One region of the Stappia sp. genome, then DNA from elsewhere that is predicted to be linked to it. Evidence: predicted binding sites of a transcription regulator. Region 1 holds the regulator's gene; each other region holds the start of a gene.
What was found. Region 1 encodes LexA, which represses DNA repair genes until DNA is damaged. Its sites were predicted from a motif close to TGTTCNNNNTGTGTTCNG; they were not measured.
Positions count from the first base shown of each region.

Region 2: a site for LexA is predicted at 3,055-3,072, ahead of uvrA (excinuclease ABC subunit UvrA). Genes of this name have one in related genera too.
Region 3: a site for LexA is predicted at 3,477-3,494, ahead of recA (recombinase RecA). Genes of this name have one in related genera too.
Region 4: a site for LexA is predicted at 1,624-1,641, ahead of ABL312_RS16605 (helicase-related protein). Genes of this name have one in related genera too.

Region 1 covers NZ_CP157793.1:1,445,575-1,450,629, forward strand. Annotated here, with positions in the region: gene ABL312_RS06275 (ComEC/Rec2 family competence protein) at 1-1,866, shown strand, start outside; gene lexA (transcriptional repressor LexA) at 2,109-2,825, opposite strand; gene glp (gephyrin-like molybdotransferase Glp) at 3,102-4,316, opposite strand; gene moaC (cyclic pyranopterin monophosphate synthase MoaC) at 4,316-4,843, opposite strand; gene trpC (indole-3-glycerol phosphate synthase TrpC) at 4,870-5,055, opposite strand, start outside.
Region 2 covers NZ_CP157793.1:1,694,317-1,699,371, reverse strand. Annotated here, with positions in the region: gene uvrA (excinuclease ABC subunit UvrA) at 1-2,833, opposite strand, end outside; gene ssb (single-stranded DNA-binding protein) at 3,541-4,125, shown strand; gene ABL312_RS07415 (mismatch-specific DNA-glycosylase) at 4,257-4,811, shown strand; gene ABL312_RS07410 (DUF2306 domain-containing protein) at 4,808-5,055, shown strand, end outside.
Region 3 covers NZ_CP157793.1:2,556,670-2,561,724, reverse strand. Annotated here, with positions in the region: gene ABL312_RS11540 (pseudouridine-5'-phosphate glycosidase) at 1-626, opposite strand, end outside; gene bcmE (thiamine pyridinylase) at 842-2,269, shown strand; gene ABL312_RS11530 (PfkB family carbohydrate kinase) at 2,328-3,281, opposite strand; gene recA (recombinase RecA) at 3,613-4,689, shown strand.
Region 4 covers NZ_CP157793.1:3,715,946-3,721,000, forward strand. Annotated here, with positions in the region: gene ABL312_RS16605 (helicase-related protein) at 1-1,367, opposite strand, end outside; gene pyc (pyruvate carboxylase) at 2,165-5,055, shown strand, end outside.

The DNA.
Region 1 (5,055 bases):
CACATGGCACTGTTTTCCGGGGCGGTCTTTCTCGTTCTCAGGGCCGGTCTCGCGCTGTCGCCGCGTCTGGCGTTGGCGCATCGGATCGACCTCTGGGCGGCCGGTGGAGCGCTTGCCGCCGCGACCTTCTATCTCGCGATCTCCGGCGGGGCGATCGCCACGCAGCGCGCCTATGTGATGATCGCGCTCATGCTGGTCGCCCGGCTGCTGGGGCGGCGGGCGCTCTCCCTGCGCAATGTGGCGCTGGCGGCCCTGCTGATCCTCCTCGTCACGCCGGAGGCATTGCGCGAACCCGGATTCCAGATGTCGTTCGCGGCCGTGGTCGCGCTGATCGCGTCCTATGAGGAACTGCTGCGGCGCAAGGCGGCGCGGCCGCCGAAGGAGCGGGTCGAGCATGGGATTGCGGTGCGGGGCGTGCTCTTCTCGGGCAAGTGGCTCGGCGGCATTCTGCTGACCTCGCTGATCGCGGGCGCGGCGACCGGGATCATCGGCGCGCATCACTTCCACCGGATCGCGCCGCTCGGACCGCTGATCAATCTGATCGCGATGCCGGTGGTGAGCCTCGCGATCATGCCCATGGCCGTGCTGGCGCTGGCGTTGATGCCCTTCGGGCTCGAGACGGCGCCGCTCACCCTGATGGGCGCGGCCCTCGATCGGGTCGTCGCGGTGTCCCACTGGGCGCACGCGCAAACGCCAGGCGGCGGGGTGCTCGGCGCGCCCTCGCAACTCGCGACGCTTCTGGCCGTCGTGGCGGCGGGCGGGCTCCTGTGCCTCGCGCCGCGCGGATACCGACGGCTGTGCGTCGTGCCGCTTGGTTTGGCGGCGGCGGCTCAGGCGCTGCATGTGCGCCCCGACGTGCTGATTTCCGACAGCGGGCGCGTTGTCGCCGTGCGCGACGAAACCGGCGCGCTCACCGTGAGCGGCCGCCCGGGCAGCTTTCTGAGCGAGATGTGGCTGCGCGCCGACGGGGTCGACGGCGAGAGCCTGCGCGACCGCGGCATGTCGGCGCGCACGCGCCGCTGCGACGACACGGCCTGCGTGATCCTCGCCTACCCAAGCGACGGCGCGGGTCAAATTCCGGGGGGCGGCGACGGCGGGCGGGCCGGTGACACCGCAGACGGCGGCGCAGACGACGACACCCCGCCGCATGCCCGGCGCCCGCGCGAGACCGTGCGGCCGCTGGTGATCTCGCTGGTGCGCGAGGCCTCCGCCTTCGCGGAGGATTGCCGGCGGGCCGACATCATCGTCAGCGAACTGCGGGCACCCGCGAACTGCGCCGCGCGCGCGGTGTTCGACGCGACCCGGCTCGCGCGCACGGGCACCGTTGCCCTCTACCTCGGGCCACCCGAGCCGGCGGCTGAGACATTGCGCGCGGGCGGTTCCGACATCGGCGCGTCGCATCCTTCGTTTCCCTCGAATGAGGCGGACACATTGCCGGCTCGGCAGCCCGAGCGTCCGGGCGCCGAGATCGCTCCGCCCGGGGAGCGGATCGGTCTTTCCCCGGCGGTTCGCGACGAAGGAATCCTCATGACGGTCGCCGAGACACAGCCGGAGACGCCCAAGGGAGAGTTGGCCGATGGAGAGCCACTGGACGGAGAAGTTCCTGAGAGAGGAGGGGCCGCGCGAATACTGGTTGAGCGAAAGCCGGATGAGGGAGACGCGGCCTTAGAAAGGCGAAACGCCACCGAGGTGGCTGTCGGCGCAAACGCTGGCACAGCGCATGCCTCCCGCGCGCCGCCGGTCTCCGATCCGCCGCCCACGACGGAAGAGCGTGCACCGGCGCCCGGCGTCCCGACGATCCGCGTGCGCCCGAGCTACGCCGGCTGGCGCCCCTGGCGTTCTGTGCCGCGCACGGAGTTCAGGTAACCGGGCTAAGGTATCCGACCCCAAACACCCCAACCCAGGCACCCCAACCCAGCCACTCGAACTCAGCCACTCGACCGCAGGAACCCTGGCGCAGGCACCCGGGCTCAAGTCGCCGGCCCGTGCAGGGACGCCGCACATCAGCCCCGCTTCACCGGCCCGGGCAGACATGTTCTGACGTCCCTCGGTCGCCGGACCCGACCGAGGCGGCGTTCGGGTCGGGCCGCACCCTGTCGCAGTGACCCTCAGTAGCGGCGGAACAGGGACACCAGCTTGCCCTGGATGCGCACGCGACCGGGCCCGAAGATCCGCGTTTCATAGGCCGGATTGGCCGCTTCGAGCGCGATGGAGGCGCCCTTCTTGCGCAACCGCTTCAGCGTGGCTTCCTCGTCGTCGATCAGGGCGACGACGATTTCGCCGCTCTCGGCGCTGTCCGACTTGCGGATCACCACCGTGTCGCCGTCGAGAATGCCGGCGTCGATCATCGAATCGCCACGCACTTCGAGCGCGTAATGTTCTCCGCTGCTCAGGAGGTCCGCCGGCATGCTCACCGTGTGGCTGTGCGACTGGATCGCCTCGATCGGAACACCGGCCGCGATTCGCCCCATCACGGGGATGGACACGGTCTCTCCCTGCGGCTCGGGCGGCGGGGCCGACGGGGACGGCGCCTCCGCCTTGCCGCGCGAGCCCTCGATGACGGAGGGAGAGAACCCCTGACCGCGCGGCGCGGCAAGACCGGGCGCGACGGACTCGGGCAGCTTGACGATCTCCAGCGCGCGCGCCCGGTTCGGCAGGCGGCGGATGAAGCCGCGTTCCTCCAGCGCCGTGATCAGGCGGTGGATGCCCGACTTGGACTTCAGGTCCAGCGCGTCCTTCATCTCGTCGAAGGAGGGCGGAACGCCGGTTTCCTTCAGCCGCTCGTGGATGAAAAGGAGCAATTCGTGTTGCTTGCGCGTCAGCATCCGCCGGGGTCCCCACTCGCCATCTCGCCGAAAACGGCCCTCTCGACACAAACTGTCAAGGCGGCACCGCACACCGGCCGTCGTCCAGACGTCATCCGGCCCTTTGTGTCGCAGGCAGGCCGGGCCCGGGTCCAAGTGCCCCGGCTTGCGCTCCGGCCCGAAACGCCCTCGACTCGAGGCTACGGACAAATCATGAACATAGTCTAACCGTTCTTGCCTTGTTCCACAACCGTTTGTCGTGGCGGCAGGACGCGGCGGGCGCGCGGAAGGGAGAATTCAGTGTTCGGGCAGGCGCAGGACCGGCACCGGCGTCCCGGCGGTCAGGGCCGGGGCGTGGGGCGGGCGGACGACAAGCGCGTCGGCGCGGGCAAGGGTCGCGAGCATCGAGGAATCCTGCCGCGCGAAGGGCTCGACGCTCTCGCGTCCTTGTGCGTCGGTGCGGATCGCGGCGCGCAGATAGTCCTCGCGCCGGTCGTTTTCGCCGACGTCGACGGCGAGCGGCAGCTGTTCCGCGCGGCGCGGATCTTGCGCGCGGCCGAGCAGCGCGCCGATCAACGGGCGCAGGAACAGCAGCGAACAGACGAGGCTCGACACCGGGTTGCCGGGCAGGCCGAGCACCCGCATCTTGCCGATGTGACCGGCCATCAGCGGCTTGCCCGGCCGCATGGCGATCCGCCAGAAGGCGAGATCCATGCCTTCGTCGCCGAGCACGTCCTGCACCAGGTCGTGATCGCCGACCGAGGCGCCACCGAGGGTGACGAGAATGTCGGCGCCGAGCCGATCGGCGGCCCGGATCTTCCCGGCCAGCGCCTCCTTGCGGTCGGGGGCGATGCCGAGCTGATGCGCCTCGGCGCCGCAATCTTCCGCAAGGGCTGCGACGCCGGCGTGATTCGAGGCGATGATCTGGTCGGGACCGGGCTCGGTACCCGGTTCCACGAGTTCATCGCCCGTGGCGAGAATTGCGACGCGCGGCCGCCGGCGCACCGGAAGGTCCGCGTGGTTCATGGCGGCGGCAAGCGCCAGATCGCGGAAACCAAGCCGCGTGCCGGCGGTCAGCAACACCTCGCCGGCGGAAAAATCGAGCCCGGCCGGTCGGATGAAGCGGCCGGCGGCCGCCGGTTCCGTTGCGGTCAGCCGGTCGCCCTCGCGCGTCGCGTTTTCCTGAATGAGGATCGTGTCGGCGCCCTCCGGCACCGGCGCGCCGGTGAAGATGCGCACCGCCTGTCCGGGGCCGACCGTGCCGGAAAATCCATGCCCCGCCGGTGCCTCGCCGATCACGGTGAGCATTGCCGGCACCGTGGCGATATCGGCGGCGCGCACTGCGTAGCCGTCCATGGCGGAGGCCGGGAAGGGCGGTTGCGTGCGCGTGGCGGCGAGATCCTCCGCCAGAATGCGGCCGTTGGCGCGGTCGAGCGGCACGCGCTCGCTCTCCAGCGGCGCGACCCCGCCGAGCAGCCGCGCCAGTGCCTCGTCGACGGAGATCAGCGACATCAGCCGGCGGTCTCCGAGGGGCTGCCCGCGAGCGCCCCGGTCTCGGGATCGAGCGCCCAGTCGCCGGACTTGCCGCCGGACTTGGCGACGACGCGCACGGCCTCGATGACCATGCCCCGGTCGACGGCCTTCGCCATGTCGTAGATCGTCAGGCAGGCGACGGAGCAGGCGGTCAGTGCCTCCATCTCCACCCCGGTCTGGCCGGCGAGCTTGGCATAGGCGGTAACGCTCAGGCCCGGCAGTGCGTCGTCCGCGACGATATCGACGGTGACCTTGGACAGGGCCAGAGGGTGACACAGGGGAATGAGATCGTGGGTGCGCTTGGCCGCCATGATGCCGGCGATGCGCGCGGCCGCGATCACGTCGCCCTTCTTCGCATTGCCGGAGCGGATCATCTCCAGCGTTTCGGGCCGCATGCGCACGGATCCTTGCGCGGTCGCCTCCCGCGTCGTGACGTCCTTGGTCGAGACGTCGACCATGCTGGCCGCGCCGGTCTCGTCGATATGGGTGAGCTTGGGCGAGGTCATCGAACCGGCTCCGAAGGTCAGACGGGTTACTCGGCGGCGGCGCTGCCCGCGCCGCGCGCCAGCAGCGTCCGGGTGGCGCCGGCGACGTCGTCCTGGCGCATCAGGCTTTCGCCGATCAGGAAGGTGGTGATGCCGACCCGGCCCATGCGCTCCAGGTCGGCAGGCGTGAACAGACCGGACTCGCCGATGACCATCCGCCCCTCGGGAACGCC
Region 2 (5,055 bases), 250 kb from region 1:
CGCCTTCCGGACCGAGGTCGACGATCCAGTCGGCCGTCTTGATGACCTCCAGATTGTGCTCGATCACCAGCACCGTGTTGCCCTGGTCGACCAGCTCGTGCAGCACCTCCAGCAGCTTGGCGACATCGTGGAAGTGCAGGCCGGTGGTCGGTTCGTCGAGAATGTAGAGCGTGCGGCCGGTGGCGCGCTTCGACAGTTCCTTGGCGAGCTTCACCCGTTGCGCCTCGCCGCCCGACAGGGTCGTCGCCTGCTGGCCGACCTTGATGTAGCCGAGGCCCACCCGGTCGAGCGTTTCCAGCTTGTCGCGCACCGCCGGCACGGCGGAGAAGAAGCGCGCGCCTTCCTCCACCGTCATGTCGAGCACGTCGGCGATGGACTTGCCCTTGAACTCCACTTCGAGCGTTTCGCGGTTGTAGCGCTTGCCCTTGCAGACGTCGCAGGTGACGTAGACGTCGGGCAGGAAGTGCATCTCGATCTTGATGACGCCGTCGCCCTGGCAGGCCTCGCAGCGCCCGCCCTTGACGTTGAACGAGAAGCGTCCCGGCGCGTAGCCGCGCGCCTTGGCTTCCGGCAGGCCGGCGAACCAGTCGCGGATCGGCGTGAAGGCGCCGGTGTAGGTCGCCGGGTTGGAGCGCGGCGTGCGCCCGATGGGCGACTGGTCGATGTCGATCACCTTGTCGAGCAGCTCCAGCCCCTCGATGTGGTCGTGCGGGGCCGGCGTGTCGCGCGCGCCGTTGAGGCGGCGTGCGGCCGCCTTGTACAGCGTGTCGATGAGGAAGGTCGACTTCCCGCCGCCGGACACGCCGGTGATGCAGGTGAAGGTGCCGAGCGGAATTTCCGCCGACACGTTCTGCAGGTTGTTGCCGCGCGCCCCGACGACCTTGAGCTTGCGGCTCTTCTTCGGCTTGCGCCGCTCGGCGGGCATGGGGATCGCCATCTTGCCGGACAGATACTGTCCGGTGAGCGAGGCGGAATGGGCCAGGATGTCGTCCGGCGTGCCCTGCGCGATGATCTCGCCGCCGTGGATGCCGGCGCCGGGGCCGATGTCGACCACGTGGTCGGCGGCGAGGATCGCGTCCTCGTCGTGTTCCACGACAATCACCGTGTTGCCGAGATCTCGCAGGTGCTTGAGCGTGCCGAGCAGGCGGGCGTTGTCGCGCTGGTGCAGGCCGATGGAGGGCTCGTCGAGCACGTAAAGCACGCCGGTGAGGCCGGACCCGATCTGCGAGGCGAGGCGGATGCGCTGGCTTTCGCCGCCCGACAATGTGCCGGAATTGCGCGACAGCGACAGATAGTCGAGGCCGACCTCGTTGAGGAAGGTCAGCCGCTCGCGGATTTCCTTGAGGATGCGCGTCGCGATCTCCGACTGCTTGTCGGTGAGCGCGTCGGGCAGCGTCTCGAACCAGGCGCTCGCGTCGCGGATCGACAGCCTTGCGATGTCGCCGATGTGACGGCCGGAGATCTTCACCGCCAGCGCCTCGGGTTTCAGACGGTTGCCGCCGCAGGACGGGCAGGGCCGGTCGGACTGGTAGCGCGACAGTTCGTCCCGCACCCAGTCGGAATCGGTCTCGCGCCAGCGCCGCTCGATGTTGCCGACGACGCCCTCGAAGGTCTTGACGGTTCGGTAGCTGCGCACGCCGTCGTCATAGACGAACTCGATCTTGTCGCCGCCCGAGCCGAACAGGATCGTGTTGCGCACTTCCTCGGGCAGATCCGCCCAGGGCGTTGTCATCGAGGCCTTGAAGTGGCGGCAGATCGCTTCCAGCGTCTGGGTGTAATAGGGCGAGGTGGAGCCGGTCTTGGCCCAGGGCAGCACCGCGCCCTTGCGCAGGCTGAGCGTCTGGTCGGGAACCACCAGATCCGGCTCGAAGGCGAGCGTCGTGCCGAGGCCGTCGCAGGTCGGGCAGGCGCCGAAGGGGTTGTTAAAGGAAAACAGCCGCGGCTCGATCTCCGAGATCGTGAAGCCGGAGACCGGGCAGGCGAATTTCTCGGAAAAGACGATCCGCTCGTGGGTTTCGTTGCGGTTCTGCAGGACGGCGCCGTCTTCCGGCTCGGGCAGCGGCTTGTCCGCGAGTTCCGCGACCGCGATGCCGTCGGCGAGCGCCAGCGCCGTCTCGAAGGAATCGGCCAGCCGCCCGGCGATGTCGTCGCGCACCACGATGCGGTCGACCACCACGTCGATGTCGTGCTTGAGTTTCTTGTCGAGCGCCGGCGCGTCGGCGATTTCGTGGAAGGCGCCGTCGATCTTGACGCGCTGGAAGCCCTTCTTCATCAGCTCGGCGAGATCCTTGCGGTATTCGCCCTTGCGGCCGCGCACGACCGGCGCCAGCAGATAGAGCCGCGTGCCTTCCTCCAGCGCCATCACCCGGTCGACCATCTGGCTCACCGTCTGGCTCTCGATGGGCAGGCCGGTCGCCGGGGAATAGGGCACGCCGATGCGCGCGAACAGCAGACGCAGGTAGTCGTAGATCTCCGTCACCGTGCCGACGGTCGAGCGCGGGTTCTTCGACGTGGTCTTCTGTTCGATGGAGATCGCCGGCGACAGGCCGTCGATCTGGTCGACGTCCGGCTTCTGCATCATCTCCAGGAACTGGCGCGCATAGGCCGACAGGCTCTCGACGTAGCGGCGCTGGCCCTCGGCATAGATCGTGTCGAAGGCGAGCGACGACTTGCCGGACCCCGACAGGCCCGTCATCACGATCAGCTTGTCGCGCGGCAGGTCGAGGTCGACGTTCTTCAGATTGTGCTCCCGTGCGCCGCGCACGCTGAGCAGACGCTCGTCGCCCGGCTGGGGCAGGGCGGTGGCGGAGGACGGGGTGCGGGTCTTGGCCATGGGGCGGTCCCTGAATAAAGGTGCCAGAAAGAGGTGGCAGAAGGGCAGTGTGACTGCCCGCAGATGCGGTGCGAGTGAACGTGCAGGACGGGGCGGTGTGCGGGCCCTTCTACGACATGCGGCCCGTGGCGTCGATTGGCGCCGTGGCGCCGGTCGGCGAGGAGGGGCGCCGTGCCCGGGCCGATACCAGCGTGTACGTAGCCGCGCCTGAGTCCGATCTCATGAACGTAAGCAGAACATTCGCGGTTCGGCAAGCGCCAGTCGCGCGTGCGCACGGACAGCGCCGACCTGCGCGGGCCGCGCAGGGCGGCGCGGCGGCGGATTTCCGCTTGTCTTGCCCGGCGGAGTATGGAACGAATAAGGAACATCCTGACTCGTGCGGTGGGCGATTGTGGAAAAGCGCCGGTTTCGCATGCATCCCCCGCGCGGCGGGCCTCTGGAGGGCCTAAGGTGCGCGGAGTGTCCGGCATGTGCCCCACGGTCTGCGATCCGGCATCGGGACGCGGGCAATGCCGACAACGAGATACAACGCTGAAATCCTCGCCGGGGTTTCGGCCATCACCCCCGGCCTCGATGCAGCCAGCGCGCGGGTCCGTCGACCCCGGCCGCGGCACGGGGCCACGGCATGAGACCGGGGCTCGGGACCGGGGCACGGGACTGCGGCATGGCGACGGGGCCCCGGGGGATCAACGAACGAGGAGACAAGCATGTCGGGAAGCGTCAACAAGGTGATCCTGGTCGGCAATCTGGGCGCCGATCCGGAAGTCCGCCGCATGCAGGACGGGCGGCCGGTGGTGAACCTGCGCGTCGCGACGTCCGAGAACTGGCGGGACCGCAACACCGGCGAGCGGCGTGAGCGCACGGAGTGGCATCGGGTCGTGATCTTCAACGAGGGTCTGGCCAAGGTCGCGGAGAACTATCTGCGCAAGGGCTCCAAGATCTATGTCGAGGGCCAGTTGCAGACCCGCAAGTGGCAGGACCAGTCGGGTCAGGATCGCTATTCGACCGAGGTCGTGCTGCAGGGGTTCAACTCCTCGCTGACCATGCTGGACGGACGCGGCGAGGGTGGCGGCCAAGGCGGTGGCGGCGGCTTCGGCGGCGGTCAGGGCCGCTCGGGCGGCGGCTACATCGACCAGGGGCCTGGCGGTTACGATCAGGGCGGCTACGACCAGGGCGGCTATGGCGGCGGCCAGGGTGGTGGCCAGGGCGGCGGTCAGGGCGGCGGTCAGGGGGGCGGCCAGAAGGGCGGCTTCGGCGGCGGCGGCGACATGGACGACGAGATCCCGTTCTGAAGTCCGGGCTCGCCGACGTTCGCGCCTCGTCTTGTTTGCGCTGTGCCTTGAATGAGGCCGCGCGGGCTGTCCGTCCGCGCGGCGTGACCGGGCGATGAAACGCTCGCGGCCATGAAGCAGGCGGAGGCGATGTGGCTGACGCGAAGGCGGTGACAGGGTCCCATATTCTTCCCGACGTCCTTCCCGACGTCCTTCCCGACGTTTTGGCGCCGGGTCTTCGCGTCGTGTTCTGCGGCACCGGGGCGGGGACGAAGTCGGCCAGGGTGCGCGCCTATTACGCCGGGCCCGGCAACCGCTTCTGGCCCATGCTCGCCGAGACCGGGCTGACCCCGCATCGGATCGCGCCGTCGGACTATCGCGCCATTCTCCGCCACGGGCTCGGGCTCACCGACATCGCCAAGGCGCATGTCGGCAGCGACGCGGTGCTGGATCGCTCCCATGTCGACGCGGAGGGCTTGCGCGACCGGATTTCCGCCGTCGCCCCCCGGTTTCTGGCCTTCACCAGCAAGCGGGCCGCAGGTCTGTATCTCCGGCGGCCCACCGGGCGGATCGATTATGGTCTGCAGGCGGAACGCATCGGCGAGACAATTCTTTTCGTTCTGCCGTCGCCCTCCGGCGCGGCGCGCGGGGTCTGGACGCCGGTGCCCTGGCATGAGCTGGCGGAGCTTGCGGGGAGAGCCGGATGACGCTGGAACCGCTGCTCGCCGCCGGTCCGGCGATCCAGATCCATACGGCGGCGGCGCTGCTGGCGGTTGTCCTGACACCGGTTCAGCTTCTGGCGGGCAAGGGCACGGCTGTGCATCGCACGAGCGGTTACCTCTGGGCGCTGGCGATGCTGGTCGTCGCGCTCTCGTCCTTCTGGATCCACACGATCCGCGTCGTCGGCCCCTGGAGCCCGATCCATCTGCTGTCGGTCTGGGTGGTCGCGAT
Region 3 (5,055 bases), 1.1 Mb from region 1:
GGGGCGGGGAGCCCGCTGTCGCGCGACCAGAAGGCGGGAAACGCGTCCGTGCCATGGGCGATCACCGGCACGCCGCGGGTTTCCAGCACCTCCAGAGTCTTGGGCAGATCGAGCAGCGCCTTGGCCCCGGCGGCGACCACGCAGACGGGCGTGCGCGCCAGTTCGTCCAGATCGGCGGAGACGTCGAAGCTCGCTTCCGCGCCGCGATGCACACCGCCGATGCCGCCGGTGGCGAAGACCGCGATTCCCGCCGCATGGGCGGCCATCATGGTCGCGGCGACCGTGGTCGAGCCGGTGCGCCCGGTGGCGAGTGCGATGGCGAGATCCGCGCGCGAGCATTTCATCGCGTCCGTGGCCTCCGCCAGCCGCTCCAGCGTGCCCTCGGACAGGCCGATGTGAAGCTTGCCGTCGAGCGCCGCGACGGTCGCCGGAACGGCGCCTTCGGCGCGGATGTCGGCCTCCACCATGCGCGCCGTCTCCGCGTTCTTCGGCCAGGGCATGCCGTGGGTGATGATGGTGGATTCCAGCGCGACCAGCGGGCGCCCCTGTGCGCGGGCGTCGGCCACCTCCTCGCTGAAGAGGAGCGGCGGGCCAGCGAGGGCGTTTCTGTCTGTTGTCTGGGACATGATCCGTTCCGGTGCGTGCTGTCCGGCGCGTGCGCCGGGTCCACCTATACGCAGCCGCGCCCCCGGCGTCGAGGGATTGCGAGCGCGGTTCGCGGACCGCGCGCGCTGTCGTGGGAATCAATCAATGGATGTGTTACATTCGTTATACGTTTCCAGATTGCAATTGCGTCAAGCTGCCAGTCGTTCAGGCCGTTCCGAGGAGTGGAGGAATAAACATGGTCAAGCTGCCGAATATCGTCCGTACCGTGCTGGGGGGCGTGGCCGTGGCCGTGCTGTCGGGGGGCATGCTTGCGGCCCCGGCGCCGGCGCGGGCGGAAACGCTCACCGTCGCGCTCTACCCTTACGTGCCGCGTTACGAGCAGTTCGTAACGGCCATCACCTCCGCCTGGGCGGCGGTCGAGCCGGGTGTGACGCTCGACTTCGTGCCGAAGGACCAATGGGACGGCGGATACTCCATGAACCCGCCCGACAACGTCGATGTCTTCGTCTTCGACGCGATGTTCTTCAATGACTTTCGCGCCAACGGCTTTCTGGAATCCATCGCCCCGAACGAAGTGCAGAATGCCGGCGACTTCGTCGACTATGCGCGCGAGGGCGTGCAATATCAGGGCAACTATTATGCGCTGCCGCTGCTCGGCTGCTCCAATGTGCTGTTTTACAAGGAGGACGACCAGCAACTCGCCAATGCGACGACCTTCGACGAGGTGACCGGCACGCTCAACCAATGCACCTTCACCAGCCAGATCCCGCCGGACCGGCGCGGGCTGATGCTGGACATGTCCGGCGGCACCACCAATGCCGCGCTCTATCTCGACATCGCCCATGGGCTCACCGGCACCTATCCGCTGCCGCTGCCGCCGAACGAGCAGAGCCTCAACACCGATGCGGTCGCCGATCAGCGCCAGTTGCTCGCCACCTCCAGCTTCTTCAACGCGACCGTGCCGACCGCCGGGGAATACGAGCGGGCGGAGTGGTTCAGCGAGGGCTTCGGCCGCGCGACCATCGGCTACACGGAATCCATGAGCCAGATGAGCGATGCGACGCTCTCCACCATCGCCTTCAAGGTGATGCCCTTCGGAGACGGCACCCAGCGGCCGCTCTTCTATGCCGATGTGATCGGCGTGAACACGACGACGGTGGCGCGCGGGACGCGCGACATGGCGGTGAAGCTCGCCAATGTGATGGCCAGTTCCGACACGATGGTCGCCAGCGTCGGCGCGACGGCGAGCGAGCCGCGCCCGCAGTATCTGATGGTCACCCGCACCAGCGCCTTCCAGACGCTGGGAGCCCAGTTCCCGATCTATCAGAAGATGCATGGACTGGTGACCGGCAACGATCCGCTGCTGTTCACCCTCGATGCCGACGCGCGCGACTGGCTGTCGTCGATGAAGGGCGTGATCCGCAGCGATGCGCGGGAGAATTTTCCCTGCGGTTGCGATTTCAAGGCGGCCACCGTCATTCCCGACAATTCGGCAGCCGCTGCGATCTGCGATCAGACCTGCTCGTCGCACGGGGGATGGAACGGGCAATGGACCAACGACCCGCCGGCGGCGACGGGCGGATCGGTGTGCGGTTGCAACGCCTGTCCGGTGCAGGCGACGCCGAGCCTGATCAGCGTCGGCGTGGAACGCGAGAAGCGCTGACCTTGGCGGCCCGATCTTCGCGATCCGGCGGTCGAGGCACGACAACGGGCGGGCGGCGTCAGGCCGTCCGCCCCATCGCCGTTTCGACGGCCGGCCAGGTCAGCGTCGGCGGGGCGGCCCCTTCGGCCTGCAGCGCGAGGGCGGCGGCGGCCTGGCCGGCGCGCACCGCATCGGCGAGCGGCCATCCCCTGTCGAGGCCGACGAGCGTGCCGGCGATCAGCGCGTCGCCCGCGCCGGTCACGTCGACGATGGGGCCGGAGGGCGTCGCCAGCGTGTGGATGCCGGTCGCGTCGGCGAGCGTCGCGGGCCCCGCGCCGTCGCTGATCACGCAAGCGGCAAGCCCTCCCGCGCGCAAGGCGATTGCAAGCTCCGCCGGGGGCGGCAGATCCGCATCGGCCTGACGGCGTGCACCGGGCTCCCCGCGCAGCGCGGCCACCAATGCCGCCGCTTCGCCGCGATTGCACAGAAGAAGATCGAGGCGCGGCAGCAGGGCCGCCAGACGCGGCGCCTTGGCCCGCGACACGGTGTCGGCGACCAGGCAACGGCGGCGCCTGCCGCCGCGCGCCGCCAGTTCGTTGAGCACGGGGGAGGGCAGATTGGCCTCCAGAAACCAGAGCCCCGCGTCCGCGACCGAAGGCGCGTCGGCATCGAGATCGCCGGGCCGCAGCGCATCGGTGATGGCGCTGTCGACGACGGCCGCCGCAAGCGTGCCGTCGGGGTCGTGCAGCGCGATGTAGCGGCCGGTCGGGTGTTGGTCGCTCCGCCCAATGGCCCGCGTGTCGACACCGGCCCCGGCGAGCCGCGCCAGCAGGCTGTCGCCCTCGGGATCGCGACCGACCCGGCCCACGAGCGCCGCGCTTGCGCCAAGCCGCGCGGCGGCGGTCGCCACATTGGCGGCAACCCCGCCGGGGCGCGCCGATAGCCGGGCCGGCGTCGACGTATCGCGGGCGATTTGGCGCGATCCGCGCGCCAGCGTGTCGAGATGAATGGCGCCGAAGGCGGCTATCGGCATGACGGCTGTCCTCTCACGGCGTGTCGGGCTCTCCGGGGACGCCGCCGGGCGGGCGTCGGCGCGCCGGGATCGCGCGGCTCGGGACCTTTCCTATAGCCCGGGCGCGGCCCCTGGCGCGAAGGCTGATTCTGCCCTGCGTCCGGGTCCACGACGCGACCGTGCCGTCGCGTTTCCGATCGGCGCGCCGGCGCTGCGGAGAACATATTTTGAACATACTATGAAACATATCGCGATATCAATAATTTAATCGTCGTTGCGCAATGAGAACAAATAAGGTACAAAAGCGGAGTTTGAATCGCCGGCCCTGGCATGGAATAAGGAATGCACGCAGATGGCACAGAATTCACTCCGCTTGGTCGAAGGCATTCAAATGGACAAGACGAAGGCGCTGGACGCCGCCCTTTCGCAAATCGAGCGCGCGTTCGGCAAGGGCTCCATCATGAAGATGGGGCAGGGCCAGGTCGTCGAGGTGCAGACGGTGTCCACCGGCTCGCTCGGTCTCGACATCGCGCTGGGCGTCGGCGGTCTGCCGCGCGGGCGCATCGTGGAGATCTACGGACCGGAATCCTCGGGCAAGACCACGCTGGCGCTGCACACGGTGGCGGAAGCGCAGAAGACCGGCGGCATCTGCGCCTTCATCGACGCGGAGCACGCGCTCGATCCCGTCTATGCGCGCAAGCTCGGCGTCAACATCGACGACCTGCTGATTTCGCAGCCCGATGCCGGCGAGCAGGCGCTCGAGATCGCCGACACGCTGGTGCGCTCCGGCGCCATTGACGTGCTGGTGGTCGACTCGGTCGCGGCGCTGACGCCGAAGGCGGAGCTCGAGGGCGAGATGGGCGACAGCCTGCCGGGCATGCAGGCGCGGCTGATGAGCCAGGCGCTGCGCAAGCTCACCGCCTCGATCTCGCGCTCCAAGTGCATGGTGATCTTCATCAACCAGATCCGCATGAAGATCGGCGTCATGTTCGGCTCGCCCGAGACCACGACCGGCGGCAACGCGCTCAAGTTCTACGCCTCCGTGCGTCTCGACATCCGCCGCATCGGGGCGATCAAGGACCGCGACGAGGTCGTTGGCAACCAGACCCGTGTCAAAGTGGTCAAGAACAAGCTGGCCCCGCCGTTCCGCCAGGTCGAGTTCGACATCATCTACGGCGAGGGCGTGTCGAAGATGGGCGAATTGCTCGATCTCGGCGTCAAGGGCGGGATCGTCGAGAAGTCCGGCGCCTGGTTCTCCTACAACAGCCAGCGGCTCGGGCAGGGGCGGGAGAACTCCAAGCAGTTCCTGCGCGAAAACCCCGAGATCGCCGACGAGATCGAGCTGGCCATTCGCCAGAACGCGGGCCTGATCGCCGACAAGATCACCGACGCCTTCTCCGAGGGCGATGGCGACGGCGACGCCGAATAAGGACCTTCACCGCCCGCGATCCGCATCGACGCGGACTGCGGGCGGGCGTCCGAGTGTCTGTCGCCTCAAGTCTTTCAGATGCACCGTGCTCGTGCGTCGACCTGGCGCCACAACCGGCGGGGCCGTACAGGGCGGGGCCGGGCGCCCGGTTCTCCTTCGAACAGGCCGGTGAATGCTCAAGGGGGGCGGCGGCTGCTCGTTTCGCCGCCCGCTCTTTCGACTGCTTCGCCGCACGCGTCCCGCGCTGGACTTGGGGCCGGTGCAGGGCTACAAGCGGCGAAAGATCGAAGGTTCGCGCTCGCTTCGCCTTCTCGCACGCCCGGGCGCCTGTCCGACGCCGGCCGGTCCCGACCGCGAGGAGCATGC
Region 4 (5,055 bases), 2.3 Mb from region 1:
GGATCGGCGAGCCAGTCGGCCCGATTGGCCACGAAGGTCCAGGTGCGGATATGCGCCATCCGGTTCGCCAGCGTGTCGATGTCCCCGCCGACCTTGTCGGCAAAGGCCACCTGGCGGGCGAACCAGTCCTCCGGAATGACCCCGTCGCGGGTCAGATGACCGTAGATGCCGGCCACCAGATCGGCGTGGTTGGCCGGCGCAATCTTGCGGTAGTCGGGCACCTGGCACACGTCCCACAGCAGACGCACGCGCTCCCCCGTCGACGCGACCCGGCGCACCGCCTCGTCGCGCACGGCGTGATCGAAGGCGGTCTCGTCCGCCGAGGGCGGCGCGCGGGTGAGCCCCTGTTCGCGCGGCGCCTCGTCCAGCGTGCGCCGCAGCGTCTCGATGGAGGAGAAGTCCAGCGCACGATTGCGCCACTGGAACACCTTGAGCGCATCGAACCGGTGGCTTTCCAGCGCCTCGACCAATTCCTCGTCGAACGGGTCGACGCGGCCCGTGACGCCGAAGGTGCCGTCGCGCGTGTGGCGACCGGCGCGCCCGCCGATCTGGCCGATCTCGGCCGGCGTCAGCATGCGGTACTGGTAGCCGTCGAACTTGCGGATGCCGGCGAAGGCGATGTGGTCGACATCGAGATTGAGCCCCATGCCGATGGCGTCGGTGGCGATCAGATGCTGCACGTCGCCGTTCTGAAAGAGCTCCACCTGCGCATTGCGGGTGCGCGGGCTGAGCGAGCCGAGCACCACCGCGGCACCGCCGTGCTGACGGCGGATCAGCTCGGCGATGGCATAGACTTCGGAGGAGGAAAAGGCGACGACGGCGGAGCGCGGCGGCAGCCGGGTGATCTTCTTCTGCCCGGCGTAGGAGAGCACCGACATGCGCGGGCGCGTCACGACATTGAGGCCCGGCAGCAGCCGTTCGAGCAGCGGGCGCGCGGTCGCGGAGCCGAGCAGCAAGGTCTCCAGCGTCCCGCGCATGTTGAGAATGCGGTCGGTGAAGACGTGGCCGCGCTCCAGGTCGCCGGCGAGCTGCACTTCGTCGATGGCGACGAAATCCGGCCGGAGATCGAGCGGCATCGCCTCCACCGTCGAGACCCAGTAACGGGCCTCGGAGGGCACGATCTTTTCCTCGCCGGTGACCAGCGCCACCTGGCTTGCGCCGACCCGCTCGACGATGCGGCCATAGACCTCGCGCGCCAGCAGGCGCAGCGGTAGGCCGATCACGCCCGTCTCGCGCGCGATCATGCGCTCGATCGCCAGATGGGTCTTGCCGGTGTTGGTGGGGCCGAGCACGGCCGTGACGGTGCGCGCCCGCACGGAAGGCGGGAGCTGCGTCGAGGCCGACTGGAAATCTGCGGAAGGAGCCATGATGAACGACGACGCGACGTGCGTGGCCTCTCGGCGAGGGCGATCAGGGGCAACGACAGCAACGCTGTCCGCTCATGCGGTTTCGGATGCACTCCGGCACGCGCCCGACAGGTAGCACAGACGCGGGCGCACTGTCGCGTCTTCTTTTCGCGTCTTCATTTCACACTCTCTCCTCGCATTGGCGCCCCGCATCCCTCGGCCGCGCCGGCAACGCATGCCCCCGAGGGCGCGCGACAGCGCCCGAAAACGGCCGAATCGGAACCTTTCCCGAACAAAGCCGGACCGAATCGATGACTCGGCCCGATTCCGTATTTGTTCCCCACGACATCTTGCGATGACGCCGGACCGCCTCCCAAAATCCTGAGTCCGGACAGGATCTTGCGCGCCGCCGACGGCCGAGCGGGCGCGACGGGCCCCGGCCGGCAACACCTTTCGATCCGGTAAATGCACTCGATAAAATTGCCGGAAAGGCATTTACCGAACGGCCGAAGCGCGAACGGAGCCTGTCCGAATCGCTGACTCGGGCGTGTTTCGCTTTTGTTCATGCCACATCTCGTGGTCGCGCGCGCTGGCGGCCCCAGTTGTGGCCGACCGAACCGATGCCGGACAGGCCTCGCTCATACGGCGTTAACACCTTCGTGCCGAAACGGCACAGACACCGACGCGCAACCCGCCCCGCGCTGCAACGTAGGGGCGCGGTCGCCCTTCCCTTGCGCGACGGCGACCGTTAGAAGGCGACAGGGACTGCAGCCGCCGGCGGGGGAGCCGGGGGCCATACTTCAAGGGGAGGAGCGGCTTTGGCCATTCGCAAGATTCTGGTGGCGAACCGATCCGAGATCGCGATCCGCGTGTTCCGCGCGGCGAACGAACTGGGCATGCGCACCGTCGCCGTCTACGCGGAGCAGGACAAGCTCGCGCTGCATCGTTTCAAGGCGGACGAGGCCTATCAGATCGGGCGGGGGCCGCATCTCGCCGAACCGATGGGGCCGATCGAGGCCTATCTGTCCATCGACGAGATCCTGCGCGTCGCCAGGGCGGCGGAGGTCGACGCGATCCATCCCGGCTACGGCCTGCTGTCGGAAAGCCCGGAGTTCGCCGAGGCCTGCGCCGCAGCCGGCATCGTCTTCATCGGCCCCGAACCCGAGACCATGCGCCGGCTGGGCAACAAGGTCGCGGCGCGCAATCTGGCCATCGAGGCCGGCGTGCCGGTGATGCCGGCGACCGATCCCTTGCCCGACGACATGGACACGGTGAAGCAACTCGCCGGCGAGATCGGCTATCCGGTCATGCTCAAGGCGTCCTGGGGCGGCGGCGGGCGCGGCATGCGCGTCATCGCCGACGAGGACACGCTCGTGCGCGAGGTCGACGCGGCCAAGCGCGAGGCGCGCGCCGCCTTCGGCAAGGACGAGATCTATCTGGAAAAGCTCGTCGAGCGCGCGCGCCACGTCGAGGTGCAGATCCTCGGCGACGCGCATGGCAACCTGGTGCATCTCTTCGAGCGCGACTGCTCCATCCAGCGCCGTCACCAGAAGGTCGTGGAACGCGCCCCCGCCCCCTATCTCGACGCGGACAAGCGCGCGGAAGTCTGCGACTACGGGCTCAGGATCGGCCGCACCGCCGGATATCGCGGGGCCGGAACGGTCGAGTTCCTGATGGATGCCGACACCGGCGCCTTTTATTTCATCGAGGTCAATCCGCGTATCCAGGTCGAGCACACGGTCACCGAGGAAGTGACCGGCATCGACATCGTCAAGGCGCAGATCCGCATCGCCTCCGGCGCGATGATCGGCGATCCGGGTTCCGGCGTGCCGGATCAGGACGGCGTCAAGCTGAACGGCCACGCCCTGCAATGCCGGATCACCACGGAAGATCCGGAGCAGAACTTCATCCCCGACTACGGCCGCATCACGGCCTATCGCGGCGCCACCGGCTTCGGCATCCGCCTCGACGGCGGCACGGCCTATTCCGGCGCGGTGATCACCCGCTTCTACGACCCGCTGCTGGAAAAGGTGACCGCCTGGGCGCCGACCGCCGAGGAGGCGGCGCAGCGCATGGACCGCGCCCTGCGCGAATTCCGCATTCGCGGCGTCGCCACCAATCTGACCTTTCTGGAAAACATCATCGCCCACCCGGACTTCCGGGCCTGCACCTACACCACGCGTTTCATCGACGAGACGCCGGCGCTCTTCACCCAGGTCGCCCGCCGCGACCGTGCCACCAAGCTTCTGACCTATATCGCCGATGTGACCGTCAACGGCCATCCGGAGACGAAGACCCGGGCCCGCCCGCCCGCCGATGCGGCCGCGCCCGTGGCCCCGGTCTACGACGCGCCGGTGCGAAACGGCACGAAGCAGCTGCTCGAGGAACTGGGGCCGGAGGGTTTCGCGGACTGGATGAAGGCGGAACGCCGCGCGCTGGTGACCGACACCACCATGCGCGACGGCCACCAGTCGCTGCTGGCGACCCGCATGCGCACCCACGACATCGTCGGCGTGGCCGATGCCTACGCCCGCGGCCTGCCGCAGCTCCTGTCGCTGGAATGCTGGGGCGGGGCGACCTTCGACGTCGCCATGCGCTTCCTCACCGAAGATCCCTGGGAGCGGCTGCGCCAGATCCGCGAACGCGTGCCCAACGTCCTGCTGCAGATGCTGCTGCGCGGGGCGAACGGGGTCGGCTACACCAATTACCCCGACAACGTCGTGCGCCATTTCGTGCAGCAGGCGGCCCGCGAGGGCGTCGATCTCTTCCGCGTCTTCGACTGCCTCAACTGGGTGGAGAACATGCGCGTCTCGCTCGACGCGGTGATCGAGGCCGAGAAGCTGTGCGAGGGCGTGATCTGCTACACCGGCGACATGCTGGACAGCGCCCGGCCGAAGTACGACCTCAAGTACTACGTCGGCCTGGCGCGCGAACTGGAGCGCGCCGGCTGCCACATCCTCGGCGTCAAGGACATGGCCGGGCTGATGAAACCGGCCGCCGCGACGCAGCTCTTCACCGCGCTGAAAGACGAGATCGACCTGCCGATCCACTTCCACACGCATGACACCTCCGGGATATCGGGGGCGAGCGTGCTGGCGGCGGTGGATGCCGGGGTCGATGCCTTCGACGCGGCGATGGATGCCTTTTCCGGCCTCACCTCCCAGCCCGCGCTCGGCTCGCTGGTCGCGGCGCTGAAGGATCATCCGCGCGACACCGGGCTCGACCCGGCGACGATCCGCGAGATCTCCTTCTACTGGGAGGCGGTGCGCACCCGGTATCGCGCCTTCGAGAGCGATCTGCGCGCCCCGGCCTCCGAGGTCTATCTGCACGAAATGCCCGGCGGCCAGTTCACCAACCTGAAGGAACAGGCCCGCGCGCTGGGGCTGGAAAGCCGCTGGCACGAGGTCGCGCAGGCCTATCACGACGTGAACATGATGTTCGGCGACATCGTCAAGGTGACGCCGTCCTCCAAGGTCGTCGGCGACATGGCGCTGATGATGGTCTCGCAAGGGCTCACCGCCGACGACGTGCTGGCACCGGACAAGGACGTCGCCTTCCCCGAAAGCGTCATCCAGATGATGCGGGGCGAGTTGGGCAAGCCGCCGGGCGGCTTTCCCGACGCCATCCGCGACAAGGTTCTGAAGGGCGAGGCACCGATTGCCGTGCGCCCCGGCGCGCTGCTCGAGGACGACGATCTGGAGGCCCGGCG